Regions from separate parts of the Kitasatospora sp. CB02891 genome, predicted to be linked through region 3. Evidence: riboswitches for the same ligand, from Rfam matches in the RefSeq annotation. Region 3 holds a riboswitch; each other region holds the start of a gene.
The links. Region 3 has a riboswitch for thiamine pyrophosphate ahead of thiO (glycine oxidase ThiO). Riboswitches for the same ligand answer to the same signal wherever they lie in the genome.

Region 1 (5,626 bases), on a different contig from region 3:
TGTCGACCGGCAGGTCCCACACCGGCACGGTCAGGCCGTGCGCCCGGAACGAGCCGACCAGCTTGGTGCCCTCGCCCAGCGAGCTCTCGCCGGACGCCGACAGTCGGGCCAGCGCGTCCAGCAGCTGCTCCTCCGGCACCGTCATCACCCAGCGCAGGTGGTTCTTGTCCGGCGTGCCGCACCAGTACGCGGAGTCCACCCCGGCCAGCTTCTCGGTCGGGATCGCCGACGCGTTCGCCCGCTCCAGCGAGGCCGCGACCTCGCCGGTCGCCGACTCGGCGTCCTCCAGCCAGAACTCGAAGCCGGTGTGCACGGCGGGCACGAACTCGGCCGTGGTGTCCAGCAGTTCCTGGAGGCGGCGGGCGCCCGGGTCGGTCCGGCGGGCCGGCACCGGGGTGCCCGGCTCGGTGGCCAGCGCCAGCTCCAGCGCGTCCGCCAGGTCACGGCTCAGGTCGCCCGAGGACGACTGGGTCTGCAGGCCCAGCAGGATCGAGCCGTCGGCGCGCCGCAGCGCCGGCCAGGCCAGCGGCAGCACCGTCGCCAGCGTCACCGACGGAACCTCGCCGACGGCCTGCTCGGCCACCCCGGCGGCCAGCGTCAGCGGCACCGTGGCGGCCGGCACCAGCTCGCGCAGCGCCACCCAGTCGGCCTCGCCCGGCAGGCCCTCGAACGGGCGGTGCACCAACTCCTGCACCGCGTGCGCCGCCTGACGGCCGTGGCAGGCCTTGTACCGGCGGCCCGAACCGCACGGGCACGCCTCGCGCGCTCCGACGACCGGGATCTCGCCCTCGACGACGGTGGACTGGCTGGGCTGCTTCTTCGCGGCCTTCTTGGCCATGGTGCGGCTCTCCCGGGGACGTCGGACTTTGCACCGCGCAGCCTACTTCGCCCGCGGCCCGCGGTTCAGGCGCTGCGCCGCTCCCCGCCGCCCCTTACCTGCTCGAACGCGGGCAGCTCCGCCCACACCGTCACCTGACCGGGTGCGTGCCGCACTCCCCAGTCCGTCGCCAGCTTGCCGACGATGCTCAGCCCCCGGCCGCCGTGCGCCGACACCGAGGGACTGGCCGGCACCGGCCGGGTGGTCGCCCCGCCGTCGGTGACCTCCAGGGTCAGCAGGCCGTCCCCGCGCATCCGCCAACTCACCAGCACGGTACCGATCTCCGCGTCGTCGTCGTCGTCGACGTGCGGGCGACGGTCGGCGGATCTGCCGGGTCTGTCGCCGGGCTCCGGATCTTCGGCCGGCAGCGGCCTGGCATGACGACAGGAATTGCTGAGCAGTTCGGAGAGGATCAACACCGCGTCGTCAATCACCGCATCCGGTATCGAGCGATCACCGAGATCGTTGCGCAGCCTCCGCCGCGCGGTCGAGACACTGGCCGGACCGTGCGGAACGGCCATGGCCGATGAGGTCGACCCGGCCTGAACTGGCACAGCTCGCGCCACCATCAACGCCACCCCCGGACCTCCTTCAGCTTCTGCCGAGGGATGGATGCCCGCCGTTATTGCATCGGAAACGGGCGTTCGACGATCCGATCGCGGCATTAACGGGATCCGCACGGCTCGCGGCCGAAAGGTGAGGAGCGTCTCACCTTTCTGTCGCGTCCCGGGGGTTGTCCGAATGGGCAACGGGAAATACCCCGTTCGGTATTTATGCCACGCCAATGGAGCCCGCGTGCCACCCGGCGGGCACCGGGCCGGCCGGCCCGTTCAGCGGCCCAACTGGGCCAGCACGTCCGCCGGTCGGTTGGTGATCAGCGCCTCCACGCCGAGCTCCAGGCAGAGTTCGACGTCCTCCGGGCGGTCCACCGTCCACACGTGCACCCGGTGCCCGGCCCGGCGCAGCGCCGTCACCATGCCCGGGTCGCGGCGCACCAGCGAGATGCCCGGGCCGGCGATCGACGCCCCGCCCGGCAGCGACCTGGTCCGGCCCAGCAGCGGCACCGAGCGCTCCCACAGGTACACCCGGGGCACCGCCGGGGCGGCCCGGCGGACCCGGTGCAGGGCCAGCTCCGAGAAGCTCATCACCCGCACCGTGGACTCCTCCGGCGCGGCCGGCAGCAGACCGAAGCGGCCCAGCACCCGCAGCAGCTCGGACTCCACCCGGCCCGCGTACCGCACCGGGTGCTTGGTCTCGATCGCCAGCTCCACCCGCCGCCCGGTGTCCGCGACCAGCTCCAGCAGCCGCTCCAGGGTGAGCACCGAGCTGCGCTGCGGCTGCTCCGGGTGCTTCCACGAACCGAAGTCCAGCTCGGACAGCTGAGCCAGCGTCATGGTCGACACCACGCCCTGCCCGTCGGAGGTGCGGCCCACCGTCCGGTCGTGCACGCACACCAGCTGCCCGTCGGCGGTGACCCGGACGTCGCACTCCAGCCCGTCCGCGCCCTCCTCCAGCGCCTGCCGGTACGCCTCCTCGGTGTGCTCCGGGAGGGCCGCGGAGGACCCGCGGTGGGCGATCACCTTGACCGACGAGCGGTCGATCGGAGCGGGGAGCGGGGCCGAGGCGCTGTGCTGGGTGTTCACGTCAACCACCCTACGCGGCACCGGATGACGGCCCGCTTCCGGCACGGCAACGCTCCGGTGAACAGCTCCCCGGGGGCGAACGGCTGGCGGACCGTCAGCCCGTCGGACGCCCGCGGACCGTCAGCCCGTCGGACGCCCGCGGGCGGTCAGGCCTGCCGGCGTTCCAGGGCCGTCACCGCGCCGGTCGCCAGGGCCGCCACCAGGAACGAGAACAACGAGGCCGAGCTCCACGCCTGCGGGGTGAAGTGCACCGCCTCCTGCGCCTTCGCCCACAGGTCGGTCCACCAGCCGGCCACCGCCGTCGGCGCCAGGAACTGGTACACCGCGAAGCCCAGTGCCCACGGCAGCAGCATCACCCAGCGCGCCGGGGCGTCCTGCGTCAGGTTCCAGCCGCGCCGGCCCGCGCCGAGGAAGTAGTCCACCGCCAGCACCGCGAACAGCGGCACGAACACCGATCCGATCAGGCCGAGGAACGCGTAGTACGACTCGGTGAACTCCTTGATCCGCAGCGCCAGCACCGTCACCAGCACGCCGATGCCGCCGGTCAGCACCCGCCGGTCCACCTTCGGCCACAGGTTGTGGATCGACATCGCCGTCGAGTACACGTTCGCGAACGACTGGTCCGACTCGCGCAGCACCAGCACCAGCAGGAACGCCCAGCCCGCGGCCACGCCGGTGAACGAGCCGAGGATCTTGTCCGGGTCGCCGCCGGACTGCAGCAGCGCCACCACGCCCAGCACGTAGCACCAGACCTGGGCCACCGTGTAGCCGGAGAACGTCCCCCAGAACGCCTTCGCCGAGCTGCGGGCGTGCCGGGTGTAGTCGGCGGCCAGCGGCACGAACGAGATCGACACCGCGATCACCGCGTCCGTCGCCGACAGGAAGCCGTCCCAGTTGCCCGCGCCCGGGTCCGGGAAGCCCAGCCGGGCGAACTGCACCGTGAAGTAGACCATCGCCACGCCGACCGCGACCGCCACGTACTTGCGCAGCACCGCGATCGCGCCCAGCGGCCAGATCGTCAGCACCGTCGTCAGCACGCCCGCCAGCAGCACGAACAGCCAGCGCCAGCCCTCGGTGCCGGCCACCGTCTGGGCGCCCCAGGCGATCACCGTCAGCTCGTACACGCCCCAGCCGACGCACTGGAGGATGTTCAGCACCGTCGGCACGTACGACAGCCGGGTGCCGAACAGGCCGCGCAGCACCGCCATCGCCGGCGCACCCGTGCGGGCGCCCACCAGGGCCGCCACCGCCAGCATCGCGGTGCCGATCGCGGTGCCCGCCACGATCGCCGTCACCGCCGCGGTGAAGCCCAGCTCGTGGCCCTGCTTGCCCAGCACCGTCGCGGCGCTGGTGAAGCCGATCAGGCTCACCCCGAGGTTGGCCCACAGGGCGAACAGCGCCCGGAAGTCCAGGGTGCGCGGCGGCGCCGTGTCGAGGGTCAGCGGGGCCTCGGCCCGCGCGGCAGCCTCATGATCGGAAATTTGGGCAGACGGAACAGCCGTCATGGCCGATACTCCCTACGCCGGCATTATCCGGACAGGTTCAGGCGGTCAGCGCCCCCTCGACCGGGGCGGCGTCACCGCCATGCCCTACGGTCGATCCGGCGCACTCTCAGCCTGGCTGGTCCAAGCTCCCGCGACGTTCTTCGGTTTACAGGAGCGACAGGCTAGCCTCCGGGCTGGGGAACGCCAAGGCCGGGGGGATCGGCGTCCGCACCGCGGGACCACTGATGTGCATGTCAGCGAGGCCTAAGGCTTCTCATGATTTCTTCAGGGGCCCGCTTACGGTGTCCGAATCCGGCATAGGAAAAACTGTGCCCCGAGGCTGTGGCCGCGCCGCCGGCGCGACGGACCGCGGCCCAAGATTCTGTCAGCGATGGAGGTCGTCCGTGAGCACCGAGCACGCGAGTGGTACCACCCCGCCGGAGAAGGCCCCCGCGGCCACCGGCACCGAGGCGGCCTCCGCCGGCTCCGGGACGCCCGCGCCCGCTCCCGCCTACCTCGACGCGCCGCCGCCGGTGCTGCCGGCGGCCCCGGCCGCGCCGGTCTCCGACGGGACGATGCAGCTCGGGAAGGTGCCCGCCGCGCCGGCCCCCGACGAGACCATGCAGCTCGGGAAGGTGCCCGGGGCGCCGGCCGCCCCGCCCGCCGCCCCGGTGGACGCGCCGCCGCCGTTCCAGAACCCGTACGGCAGCGTCGCCGCACCGGCCGGCCCCTACGCGCAGCCCGCCGCCGACGCACCGGTCAACCCCTACGCGCCGACCGCGGCCGTCCCGGCCGTGCCGCCGCTCGCCCAGGCCGGTGCGCCCGGCGCCCCGGGTGCGCCCGGCGTCCCCGGCGAGCCGCAGCACCCGTTCGGCGCCGGCCACCCGGTGGGCGGCTGGGGCCACCCGTCCGGCGGCACCGGCGGTGTCGGCGGACCGGGCGAACCGGGTGCGCCGTGGGGCAGCCCGCAGCCCGCCCCCGGCGGGTCCGGCAAGGGCAAGCGCGGCGGATTCGTCGCCCTGGTCGCGGCGGTCGCCCTGGTGGCCGGCCTGGCCGGCGGCGCGATCGGCGCGTCCGTCTCCGACAAGGGCGGCAGCGGCGGCACCGGCGCCAGCCACAGCAGCACCACCGTCACCGTCGGCAACACCCACCAGAACCTGGACCGGGCTCCCGAGTCCGTCGCCGGGATCGCCGCCAAGGCGCTGCCGTCCACCGTCACCATCAAGGCCTCGAACTCCAGCGAGTCCGGCACCGGCACCGGATTCGTCTTCGACACCGAGGGCCACATCCTGACCAACAACCACGTGGTCGCGCCCGCGGCCAAGGGCGGCAAGCTCACCGTCAAGTTCTCCGACGGCTCCTCCTACGACGCGTCCGTGGTCGGCCGCGCCGAGGGCTACGACGTCGCGGTCATCCGCCTGGAGAACCCGCCCAAGGACAAGCTCGTCCCGCTGCCGCTCGGCGACTCCGACAAGGTCGCCATCGGCGACGCCACCATCGCCATCGGCGCGCCCTACGGCCTCGAAGGCACCGTCACCACCGGCATCATCTCCGCCAAGGACCGCCCGGTCGCCTCCGGCGACGAGACCGGCGCCCAGTCCTCGTACATGAACGCCCTGCAG
Region 2 (5,626 bases), on a different contig from region 3:
ACGTCCTTGGCCCGGGCGATCCGGCCGAGCTCGCCGAGGGTGGTGAGTTCGGCGAACTGCGCCTCGTCGTTGGCGTCGGCGATGGAGCCGGGGCGCAGGCCGTCACCGAGCGAGAAGGTGACGTCGTAGGCGCGCAGCAGGTCGCAGAGTTCCTCGAAGTGGGTGTAGAGGAAGTTCTCCTGATGGTGCGCCAGGCACCAGGCGGCCATGATGGAGCCGCCGCGCGAGACGATGCCGGTCTTGCGGCGGGCGGTGAGCGGCACGTACCGCAGCAGCACGCCGGCGTGCACCGTCATGTAGTCGACGCCCTGCTCGCACTGTTCGAGGACGGTGTCCCGGTAGACCTCCCAGCTGAGGTCCTCGGCCCGGCCGTCGACCTTCTCCAGCGCCTGGTAGAGCGGGACGGTGCCGATCGGGACGGGGGAGTTGCGCAGGATCCACTCGCGGGTGGTGTGGATGTTGCGGCCGGTGGAGAGGTCCATGACGGTGTCGGCGCCCCAGCGGGTGGCCCAGGTCATCTTCTCCACCTCCTCCTCGATGGAGGACGTGACGGCGGAGTTGCCGATGTTGGCGTTGATCTTCACCAGGAAGTCGGTGCCGATGACGGCCGGTTCGCTCTCGGGGTGGTTGACGTTGACCGGGATGACGGCCCGCCCGCGCGCCACCTGCTCGCGCACGAACTCCGGCTCCAGGCCTTCCCGGAGCGCCACGAACTCCATCTCCGGGGTGATCAACCCGCGCTTGGCATAGCCGAGTTGGGTGACGGCGACGCCGTCCCTGGCGCGCAGCGGGCGGCGCGGGCGGCCGGGGAAGACGGCGTCCAGGTTGCGCAGGTCGCCGCCGCGCGGCGCGGTGTGCTTGATGCCGTCGTCCTCGGGCCGGGCCTCCCGGCCGTCGTACTCCTCGACGTCGCCGCGTTGGCGGATCCAGGCGTCGCGGAGGGCGGGCAGTCCGCGTCGGACGTCGGTGGGCAGGTCGGGGTCGGTGTACGGGCCGGAGGTGTCGTACAGCGGGACGGTCCGGCCGTCGGTCAGGTGGACCTCGCGGTAGGGGACCCGCAGGTCGGGGCGGCTGCCCTGACGGTAGGCCTTGCGCCAGGCCGGGGTGGGGTACCCCTCGGCGGACGGCCGGGCAGACGTGTGCTCAGAAAATTCGGTCATCGGACCTTCAACTCCCTACGCCGGCATTACCCGGTCAGGTTCCTGCGGTCGGCGCAGCAGGTGGTACGCGGGCCGCGTACCGTCAGCGCCCTCTCAGCCCGGTGCTCCGAGCTCCCGTTCCGCGCAGGCGTGGCCGCCTGCGTTCGGTTCCTCACCGTAAGGCACGATGCGACGCCGGTCCAGGGCGCACCGCTCGGCCCCGCCCGCCCGCCGGCGGCAACTCCCGCGCGCGATCGTGCTGTTCACGCCCCGTTCGAAGTGGGAGAATCGTCCAGGTGATCGGACTGATGGGACGGGTGACGGGGCGGATCGGCGCAGGCCTGGTCGGCGAGGTGATGGTGCACATCCCGGAGCGGCTGGGCACCGAGGCGTTCCTGGCGTACCGCGCCACGCCGGGCGAGTCGTTGGAGCCGGGCGCCATGGTGGTCGTGGTCGAATACCAGCCACCGCGCACGGTCTACGTCGAGCCGCTCTGATCGCCTGTCAGAACGATTCCGCTCACCCCCCGCGACCGTTTCGGGACAGTGCGAGTTCCCCTCCGCCCACCCCTTCCCCCGTGATCCGGAACGGCGGAGAATGCGGCTGCCGCCGGTTTCCGCGCCAGATCTGCACAACCCAAGCGCAGCACGGGACCGGCGCGCTCTGAAGGGGGAGATTGCCGATGCTGATCGGCATCGCAGGAAGCGCCGTCGGAGGCGTCGTTCTTCTGATCGTCCTGTTCAAGCTCATGTGGCGGGTCGCCGAGCCCAACGAGGCGTTGGTGATCTCGGGTTCCAAGCACGGCGAGGGCCTCGGCTTCCGCGTGGTGACCGGGCGGGGCACCTTCGTGGTGCCGGGCGTCCAGGCGGTCCGCCGGCTCTCGCTCGACCTGAACGAGGCCGCGCTCGACGTGGAGTGTGTGACGTCGCAGGGAATTCCCGTGCACGTCAAGGGGGTTGTGATCTTCAAGGTGGGCGACGACAACGCGTCGATCGCCAACGCAGCCCGGCGTTTCCTGGACCAGCAGAAGATGATGGGCCAGCGGGTGCACAACGTGTTCGCCGGCCACCTGCGGTCCATCGTCGGCGGGCTGACGGTCGAGGACATGATCCGCGACCGCGAGCGGCTCACCGGTGAGACCCGCTCCGCCTCGGGCATCGAGATGGAGAAGCTCGGTCTGATCATCGACTCGCTGCAGATCCAGGAGATCCTGGACCCGACCGGCTACATCACCAACCTGGCCGCGCCGCACGCCGCTGCCGTCCAGCGCGACGCCCGCATCGCCGCCGCCGAGGCGGACCGCCGGGCCACCGAGGCCGAGCAGGAGGCGTTCGCCCGCAAGGCCGAGGCCACCCGCAACTCCGGCATCCAGCAGGCCGGTTACCAGGCCGAGATGGACACCGCCGCGGCCCGGGCGCTGCAAGCCGGCCCGCTCGCGCAGGCCGCCGCCCGGCAGGAGGTCGTGGTCCAGGAGACCAAGGTCGCCGAGCTGGAGGCGCACCGCAAGGAGCAGCAGCTCCAGGCGGACGTCCGCAAGCCCGCGGACGCCCGCGCGTACGAGACCCGCACCAAGGCCGAGGCCGACCGCGACGCCCGGATCTCCGCCGCCGAGGCGCTGTCCCGGGAGACCGACCTGAAGACCGCCGCCGAGGCGAACCGGGTCAAGGTCGCCGCCGCCGCCGAGGCCGAGGCCACCCGGGCCCGCGGTCTGGCCGCGGCCGAGGCCACCCGGGCCACCGGTGAGGCGCAGGCCGCCGCCGAGGCCGCCAAGGGCCTGGCCGAGGCCGAGGCGTCCCGGGCGAAGGGTCTCGCCGAGGCCGAGGCCACCCGGGCGCAGGGCCTGGCCGAGGCCGAGGGCATCAAGGCCCGCGCCGCGGCGCTGGCCGAGAACCAGGAGGCGGTGGTCGCCCAGCAGCTCGCCGAGAACTGGCCGGCGATCGTCCGGGCCGGCGCGGACGCGTTCGGCAACGTCGAGCACATGGTGCTGCTGAACGGCGCCGAGGGCATGTCCGAGATGTTCGCCAAGGCGCTCACCATGGGCGGCACCGGCCTCGGCCTGGCCCGCCAGCTGCTCACCGCGATGTCCCCGTCCGCCGCAGACGCCGGGAACGGCGAGAACACCGCGGCCGCCAAGGCCGCCGCCACTCCGGCGCAGGTCATCCCGATCCAGGCCGACGCCGAGTAACTCCCGGCCGGGACAGGCACGTTCCGCCCGGGCGAGGGAACCCCCTCCCCAGGCGGACCCGTGTCCGCCTCCGCACATCTCAGCCGCGGGTGAGTACCCGTACTCACGCCCCCGGGCCGGCTCCGCGCCAGCATCGAGCCATGGACCTCCTGCCTCGCATCGGGATCACCGCGACCGGCTCGTGCCTGCCCCGACAGACCGTCACCTCCGGCCAGTTGCAGGACGAAGTGGCCGCCGGCGCCCGGCTTCCGCTGCCCGACGGCATGTTCGAGAAGGCGACCGGCATCCGCACCCGGCGCTTCGCCCGCGACGACGAGCACCCCTCCACGCTGGCGCTGGGCGCGGCCCGCCGGGCGCTCGCGGCGCGCGGGATCGGGCCCGAGGACGTCGACCTGCTGCTGTTCGCGTCCGCCTCGCGGGACGTCTGCGAGCCCGCCACCGCGCACCTGGTGCAGGCCGAACTCGGCTCCCGCGCGCACGCGTTCGACCTGTCCAACGCGTGCAACAGCTTCCTGAACGGCATCGACGCCGCCCGCGCGATGATCCTGGCCGGGCGGGCCCGGCGGGCGCTGGTGGTGACGGGGGAGACGCCGAGCCGGGCGATGCGCCGCGACCCGTCCGGCCTGGCCGAGTTCCGGGAGGGCTTCGCGGGCTACACCTTCGGCGACGGCGGGGCGGCCGTGGTGGTGGAGCGGGTGGAGCGCGGCGGCATCCTCGACGTCGAGGCCGAGACGGCGTCCGAGCACTGGGAGGTCGGCGGCATCCCGGGCGGCGGCTCGCGGCACCCGCGCGGCGACGAGTGGAGCTACTTCCGCGGCGGCGGCAAGGAGTTGCGCGGGGTGTTCGAGCGGATCGGCGCGGACATCCTGACCCGGGTGGCGACCCGCACCGGCTTCGGCTGGGACGCCTACGCCCGGGTGCTGGTGCACCAGGTCACGCTGCCGTACCTGGAGCGGTTCGTCGAGCTGACGGGGGCGCCCGCCGACAAGCTGGTGGTCACCGTGCCCGAGCTCGGCAACCTGGCCTCCGCCACCATCGGCGTCCAACTCGACCGGATCACAGATGAGTTGGAGCAGGGTGAGCGGGTCCTGATGGTCGGTCTGGGCGGCGGCGTCAGCCTGATGACGATGGTGTGGGAGAAGTCGTGACGGCCCTGTGGGTGCTCGTCCCGGCCTATCAGGAGGCGGCCAGGATCGGCGGCGCCCTGCGTGCCCTGGCCGGCCAGCGCGACCTGGACTTCACCCTGCTGGTGGTCGACAACGGCTCCACCGACGACACCTGCGCGCAGGTGCGGGCGTTCGCCGAGCAGGCCCCGTTCCCGGTGCGGCTGCTGGTCGAACCGGACAAGGGCGTGGGCTGCGCCGTGGACACCGGCTTCCGGCACGCCATCGCGAACGGCGCCACCCTGCTGGCCCGCACCGACGCCGACTGCCTGCCCGAACCGGGCTGGACGGCCGCCGCCCGCGCCGGGATGCTCGCCTGCGGCGGCCTGGTCTGCGGCAAGGTCACCGCCCGCCGCGACGAACACGGCCCGCTGGGCCGCGGCACCTTCCGCGTCCTGGTCGGCATCGGCGCGTTCTTCGGCCGGATCCGCCCCGCGCACCGCCGCCGGCACGGCTACCTGACGCCCTACCGGATGCACGCCGGCAACAACATGGCCGTCACCGCCGAGCTCTACCTGGCCTCCGGCGGCATGCCCCGGCGGCCCTCCCCCACCGACCGCGCCTTCATCAACCGGGTCCGTCGGATCAGCACCGCGATCGTGCACCGCCCCGACATGGTGGTCCAGAACTCCACCCGCCGGATCCGCGCCTACGGCCTGCGCGGCACCGCCCGCTGGTACCTGGAGCGCGGCGCCGGCCACCGCTCGGTCGACGTCCGCTGAACCCCTACCGCCCGAGGAGTCCCCGTGCTCGACCAGCTCGACCGCACCCTGCGGGACGCCGGCTCCCGCCCGGCCCTGCTCGGCGCCACCCGCGGCGGCGCCCCGCGCGTCCTCGCCCGGTGCGCCCAACTGACCGACCTGGCAGACCGGTTGGCCGCCGCACTGCACCACCGGCACGGCCTGCGGCCGGGCGACACCCTCGGCGTCGCGGTCCGGCCGGGGCCGCGGGCGCTCGCCGTGCTGCTCGCCGCGCACCGGCTCGGGCTGCGCGTCGCCGTCCTCGACCCGGGCGCCGGGCCCGACGTGCTGCGTTCCCGGCTCGCCCTCGCCCCGCCCGCGCTGATCCTGGCCGACGCCGCCGCGCAGGCCGTCGCCGGCTGGGCCCGGCCGCTGGCCCGCCGGGCCCGACTGGAACTG
Region 3 (5,626 bases):
GCCGACTTCGCCGACCCGGCGACCGTCTTCGCCACCCACCACGACGGGCAGCCGCTCACCGCCGAACACGGCTTCCCGGTCCGCCTGGTGGTGCCGCACCTGTACGCCTGGAAGGGCCCCAAGTGGGTCCGCGCCGTCGAGTACATGCGGGCCGACCGGCGCGGCTTCTGGGAGGAGCGCGGCTACCACAACCGGGCCGACCCCTGGCAGCAGCAGCGCTACTCCTACCAGGAGCAGGACGGCGACGGCCCGCTGCGCTGAACCGCTAGAACAGGCTGATGGTGATCGTCACCGTCGACCCCTGCGGGCGCGGCGTCCCGGCGGCCGGGGACTGCTCGGTCACCTTGCCGAACGGCAGCAGGCCGGCGATCTGCGGGGTGAACCCGGCGTCCTGCAGGGCCTTCGCCGCGTCGTCCCGGGACATCCCCGAGACGTCCGGCACCGGGCGCATGCCCTTGGAAACGGTCAGCGCCACCGGCGAGTTCGGGGCCAGCGCCGTCCCGGCCGCCGGGTCGGTGGAGATCACCGCGCCCTTCGGCACCGAGTCGCTGAACTGCTCGGTCGTGGTGCCCGCCGTCAGCCGGGCGTCGGTCAGCGCCTTCGACGCCTCCGCCAGCGGACGGCTCGTCACCTGCGGCACCGGCACCCGCTCCGGGCCGCGCGAGACCACCACCTTCACCGCGTCGCTCTTGCGGACCTTGGCGCCCACGCCCGGATCGGTGGAGATCACCTGCCCGGCCTGCACCGACTCGCTGAACTGCTCGCTGAACGCGCCGTGCAGGCCCTGCTTGTCCAGCACCGTGACGGCCTGCTGCCGGCTCTGCCCCAGCACGCTCGGCACCGTCGCGTACACCGCGCTGGACAGCGTGTACGTCACGCCGCCGACCAGCAGCAGCACCACCAGCACCACCGCCGACCAGATCAGCGGGGTGCGGCTGCGCCGACGCGCGGCGCGGCGGCGGCGCGGCGGAAGGTCCTCGTCCACCGGGCGGACCGGCGGCAGCAGCTCCGGCGGGACGTCCAGCACGCTGGTGCGCTCCAGGCCCGGCGGGGCGCTGATCACCGCGGTCGCCTCGCCCGGGCCGAACTGCGGGGTGGGCCGGCCGGACGCCGGCGGCTCCGCGTCCAACTGCGCGGCCGGCAGCGTGCGGCGCACCCGCTGCACCGCCGCCAGCAGCTCCACCGCGTCCCACGGCCGGGCCTGCGGGTCGCGGGCGGTGGCGGCGGCGACCAGCGCGTCCAGCTCCCGGCCCACCGCGGGGGCGGTGCGGGACGGCGCGGGGACGTCCTCGTGCAGGTGGCGGTACATCACCTGGGCGGCGTTCTCGCCGGTGTGCGGCTTCGCGCCGGTCAGCATCTCGTACAGCAGGATGCCCGCCGCGTAGACGTCGACCCGCTGGTCGGCGGGCGCGTTCTGGCTGATCTGCTCCGGCGCCAGGTACGAGACGGTGCCGAGCAGTTGGCCCGCCTCGGTGGCGGCGGTGGTGCTCGAATCGGCGGCGCCCATGATCCGGACCAGGCCGAAGTCCGCGACCTTCACCAGCCCGTTGTCGGTGATCAGCACGTTCTCCGGCTTCACGTCCCGGTGCACCAGCCCGGCCCGGTGCGCCGCGCCGAGCGCCGCCAGCACCGGCTCCAGGACGTCCAGCGCCGCCCGCACCGAGAGCGCGCCGCGGTCGCGCAGCAGGTCGCGCAGGGTGCGGCCGGGGACGTACTCCATCGCCATGAACACCGCGCGCGGATCCGCGCCCTGGTCCAGCACGTTGACCACATTGGGGTGCGCGAGCCGGGCCACCGCCTTCGCCTCGCGGATGAACCGCGCCGTGAAGTCGGCGTCGCCCGCCAGCGAAGGGTGCATCACCTTCAGTGCGACGGCGCGGTCGAGACGGGTGTCGGTGCCGCGGTAGACGGTCGACATGCCGCCGACGGCGATCCGCTGCTCGACCCGGTAGCGCCCGTCGAGCAGCACGCCGAGCAGAGGGTCGCCTATGGTCATGTCCACCCGAGGAGTCTAGGGGCCGAGTCGCCCGAATCGGTCATCACGACCGGAGCGCCGACACGGCGATCGGGGCGAGCAGCGCGCCGACGAGCAGCAGGTGGCCGATCAGCGCGCCCAGGCCGGCCCGGCTCAGCCGCCGCAGGCGGCCCGCGTCGCGCCCGGCGCCGACCGCGCCGACGGCGGCGCAGACCAGCACCGGGAGCAGCAGCAGCCCGGAGAGCCGCACCGCGCCGTTGCGCGGGGCGTCGCGTCCGGCCGTCTCCAGGCCCGGGGCGAGGTGGGTGAACTGCCAGACCAGCCACAGCAGCGCGCCGGTCAGCAGCGCCGCCGCCGCGCAGAACACCACCGCGCCCACCAGGTCGGCCCGGTTCCGTCGTGCCTGTGCCATGCGCACCCCCTCGGCCCGAGGACGCGCCGGGGCGCCCGGCGGTTCGGGCGCGCCGTCAGAACGCCGGGCGCTCCCGGGTGTCGGCCAGGCCGGCGGTGGGGGAGGAGGCCTCGGCGTAGTAGCGGCGCGGGATCCGGCCGGCCCGGTGGGCGAGGCGGCCGGCCTCGACGGCGCGGCGCATCGCGTCGGCCATCAGCACCGGATCCTGGGCGCGGGTCACGGCGGACGCCAGCATCACGGCGGAGCAGCCGAGTTCCATCGCCAGGGCGACGTCGCTGGCGGTGCCCGCACCCGCGTCGAGCACCACCGGGACGTTCGCGGACTCCACGATCAGCTGGAAGTTGTGCGGGTTGCGGATGCCCAGGCCGGAGCCGATCGGCGAGCCCAGCGGCATGATCGCCGCGCAGCCGACGTCCTCCAGCTTGCGGGCCAGCACCGGGTCGTCGTTGGTGTACGGCAGCACGGTGAAGCCGTCGTCGACCAAGGTCTCGGCGGCGTCCAGGAGTTCGATCGGGTCGGGCAGCAGGGTGCGCTCGTCGGCGATCACCTCCAGCTTCACCCAGTCGGTGCCGAGCGCCTCGCGGGCGAGGCGGGCGGTGAGCACGGCCTCGCCGGCGGTGTAGCAGCCGGCCGTGTTCGGGAGGATCCGGATGCCGTTGCGGGCCAGCACCTCCAGCACCGAGCCCTGGGTAGCGGTGTTGACCCGGCGCATCGCCACCGTGGTCAGTTCGGTGCCGGAGACCCGCAGCGCCTGCTCCAGCACGTCCAGGCTGGGCGCGCCGCCGGTGCCCATGATCAGGCGGGAGGCGAAGGCGGTGTCGCCGATGGTCAGCAGGTCGTCGGCCATCTCAGCCTCCCTGCACGGCGGTGAGGATCTCCACCCGGTCGCCCGCCAGCAGCGCCGTGGTCGGCCACGAACTGCGCGGCACCACGGCCTCGTTGACGGCGGCGGCGACGCCGGTGTTGGCGGCGGACACCTCGGCGACCACCGCGTCCAGGGTGGTGGCTTCGGGCAGTGTGCGGGGTTCGCCGTTGACGGTCAGGGCGACGGTGTTCATGCGGGCACCTCGGTGCGGAAGCGGTCGGGGGTGAAGTCGGTCGCCAGCGGGGAGAGTTCGCCGGTGGCCAGGTAGTCGGCGAGCAGGTCGGCGGTGACCGGGGTGAGCAGCACGCCGTTGCGGTAGTGCCCGGTGGCGGCGGCCAGGCCGGGCAGTGCGGTCGGGCCGAGCAGCGGCGCGTTGTCGGGCGAGCCCGGCCGCAGCCCCGCGTTGGTCTCCACCAGCGGCAACTCGGTGATGCCGGGCACGAGTTCGTGCGCGTCCCGGAGCAGCTCGTACACGCCGCCCGCGGTGACGGTGGTGTCGTGGCCCATCTCCTCGGTGGTCGCGCCGATCACCAACTCGCCGTCGGCGCGCGGCACCAGGTACAGGTGCTGCCCGCGCACCACGGCGCGCACGTTGCGGGACAGGAACGGCGCGTACAGCTTCGGGATCCGCAGCCGCACCACCTGCCCCTTCACCGGGCGGATCGCCGGCAGCACCCCGTCCGGCAGGCCCGGCAGCAGGTGGCTGCGGGAGCCGGCCGCCAGCACCGTCCGTCCGGCGGTCAGTTGCTCGCCCGTCAACAGCCGCACGCCGATGGCCCGGTCGCCGTCGGCCCCGTCGCGGTCGACCAGCAGTTCGGCGGCCTGGGTGCGGTGGAAGGCGACGCCCAGCAGCTTGCAGGCCGCGACCAGCGCGGCGGCGAGGCGGCGGCCGTCCACCTGGTGGTCCTCGGCGACGTGCAGGCCGCCGCGTACGCCCGGGGCCAGCATCGGCTCCAGCCGCCGGCACTCCCGGCCGGTCAGCCACTGCGACTCCAGGCCCAGCCGGCCGTGGAAGGCGTGCAGTTCGCGCAGCTCCTCGCGGTCGTCGGAGTCCAGCGCGACGGCCAGCGTGCCGGTGCGGCGGTAGCCGGTGTCCAGGCCGGTCAGCTCGGTCAGCTCGGCCGCGAACGCGCCGTAGCGCTCGTTCGACGCCATGCCCAGGCGCAGCAACGGCTCCTCGCCGTACTGGAGTTCGGTGACCGGCGCGAGCATCCCGGCGGCGACCTGCGCCGCGCCGCCGCCCGGCGACGGGTCCACCACCGCGACGCTCAGCCCGCGCTGCGCGGTGCGCCAGGCGACGCCGAGGCCGATGATGCCGCCGCCGATCACCAGCACGTCGGTAGGTGCCACAGCACTTCTTCTCCCTTCGCCGGCATGACCCGGATCAGGTTCGGACGGTCGCGGGCCGCCACAGCCCGCCTCTCAGCCCGGTGCGCCGGGCTCCCGTGATGAGGTAGTCCCTCCACTTTAACGCCGGTGCCCGCAGCGGCCGCAGGCCGGTTAGGGTGGACGCCGTGGCTGAGCTGAGGGCAACGGACCGGGTCGTCGTGGTCGGGGCGGGCATGGCGGGCGCACAGGCCGCCCTGAACCTGCGGCAGGGCGGCTGGCAGGGCGCCGTCACCCTGGTCGGCGAGGAACTCCACCTGCCGTACGACCGGCCGCCGCTCTCCAAGAACGTGCTGCTCGGCAAGGCCGACGCCACCGCCTTCGAGATCGACTGGAGCGGCCTCGGCGTCGACCTGCTCACCGGCCACCGGGCCACCGGCCTGAACGCCGGCGTGCTGCACACCGATCGCGCCGAACTCCCGTACCACGCCCTGGTGATCGCCACCGGTGCCGACCCCCGCACGCTGCCGGGCCTGCCCGGCGCCCGCACCCTGCGCACCGTCGACGACGCGCACGCGCTGCGCGCCGCGCTCACCCCCGGCAAGCGGATCGTGCTGGTCGGCGCGGGCTGGATCGGCGCCGAGACCGCCACCGTCGCCCGCGCCCTCGGCTGCCACGTCACCGTCGTCGAGGCCGCCGCCACCCCGCTGGCCGGGGCGCTGCCCGCCGAACTCGGCACGCTGATGACCGAGTGGTACGCCGCCGCCGGCGTCGAACTGCGCTGCGGCGTCGGCGTCGCCGGGGCCGCCGACGGCGGGGTGCTGCTCGCCGACGGCACCCACCTGCCCGCCGACGAGGTGGTGGTCGGCATCGGCGCCCGCCCCGCCACCGGCTGGCTCGCCGGCAGCCCGCTCGCCCTCGACCCCGACGGCACGATCCCGGTCGACGACCGCCTGCGCACCGCGCTGCCCGGCGTCTGGGCGGCCGGCGACTGCGTCTCCTACCCGTCCGCCCGGTTCGGCGCCCGGCTGGCCGTCCAGCACTGGGA

Region 1: another riboswitch for thiamine pyrophosphate. It lies ahead of CG736_RS29310 (cytosine permease); the one in region 3 lies ahead of thiO (glycine oxidase ThiO).
Region 2: another riboswitch for thiamine pyrophosphate. It lies ahead of thiC (phosphomethylpyrimidine synthase ThiC); the one in region 3 lies ahead of thiO (glycine oxidase ThiO).

What each region holds. Positions count from the first base shown of each region.
Region 1 is NZ_NNBO01000016.1:90,012-95,637, forward strand. It holds gene CG736_RS29295 (DUF5926 family protein) at 1-838, opposite strand, end outside; gene CG736_RS29300 (ATP-binding protein) at 904-1,446, opposite strand; gene CG736_RS29305 (glycerophosphodiester phosphodiesterase) at 1,708-2,520, opposite strand; gene CG736_RS29310 (cytosine permease) at 2,667-4,025, opposite strand; TPP riboswitch at 4,016-4,167, opposite strand; gene CG736_RS29315 (S1C family serine protease) at 4,409-5,626, shown strand, end outside.
Region 2 is NZ_NNBO01000019.1:47,358-52,983, forward strand. It holds gene thiC (phosphomethylpyrimidine synthase ThiC) at 1-1,160, opposite strand, end outside; TPP riboswitch at 1,156-1,288, opposite strand; gene CG736_RS31520 (hypothetical protein) at 1,436-1,636, shown strand; gene CG736_RS31525 (flotillin family protein) at 1,822-3,324, shown strand; gene CG736_RS31530 (3-oxoacyl-ACP synthase III family protein) at 3,465-4,472, shown strand; gene CG736_RS31535 (glycosyltransferase family 2 protein) at 4,469-5,209, shown strand; gene CG736_RS31540 (class I adenylate-forming enzyme family protein) at 5,234-5,626, shown strand, end outside.
Region 3 is NZ_NNBO01000003.1:507,374-512,999, forward strand. It holds gene CG736_RS11040 (sulfite oxidase-like oxidoreductase) at 1-261, shown strand, start outside; gene pknB (Stk1 family PASTA domain-containing Ser/Thr kinase) at 266-1,996, opposite strand; gene CG736_RS11050 (hypothetical protein) at 2,040-2,387, opposite strand; gene CG736_RS11055 (thiazole synthase) at 2,443-3,234, opposite strand; gene thiS (sulfur carrier protein ThiS) at 3,236-3,445, opposite strand; gene thiO (glycine oxidase ThiO) at 3,442-4,602, opposite strand; TPP riboswitch at 4,597-4,709, opposite strand; gene CG736_RS11070 (NAD(P)/FAD-dependent oxidoreductase) at 4,758-5,626, shown strand, end outside.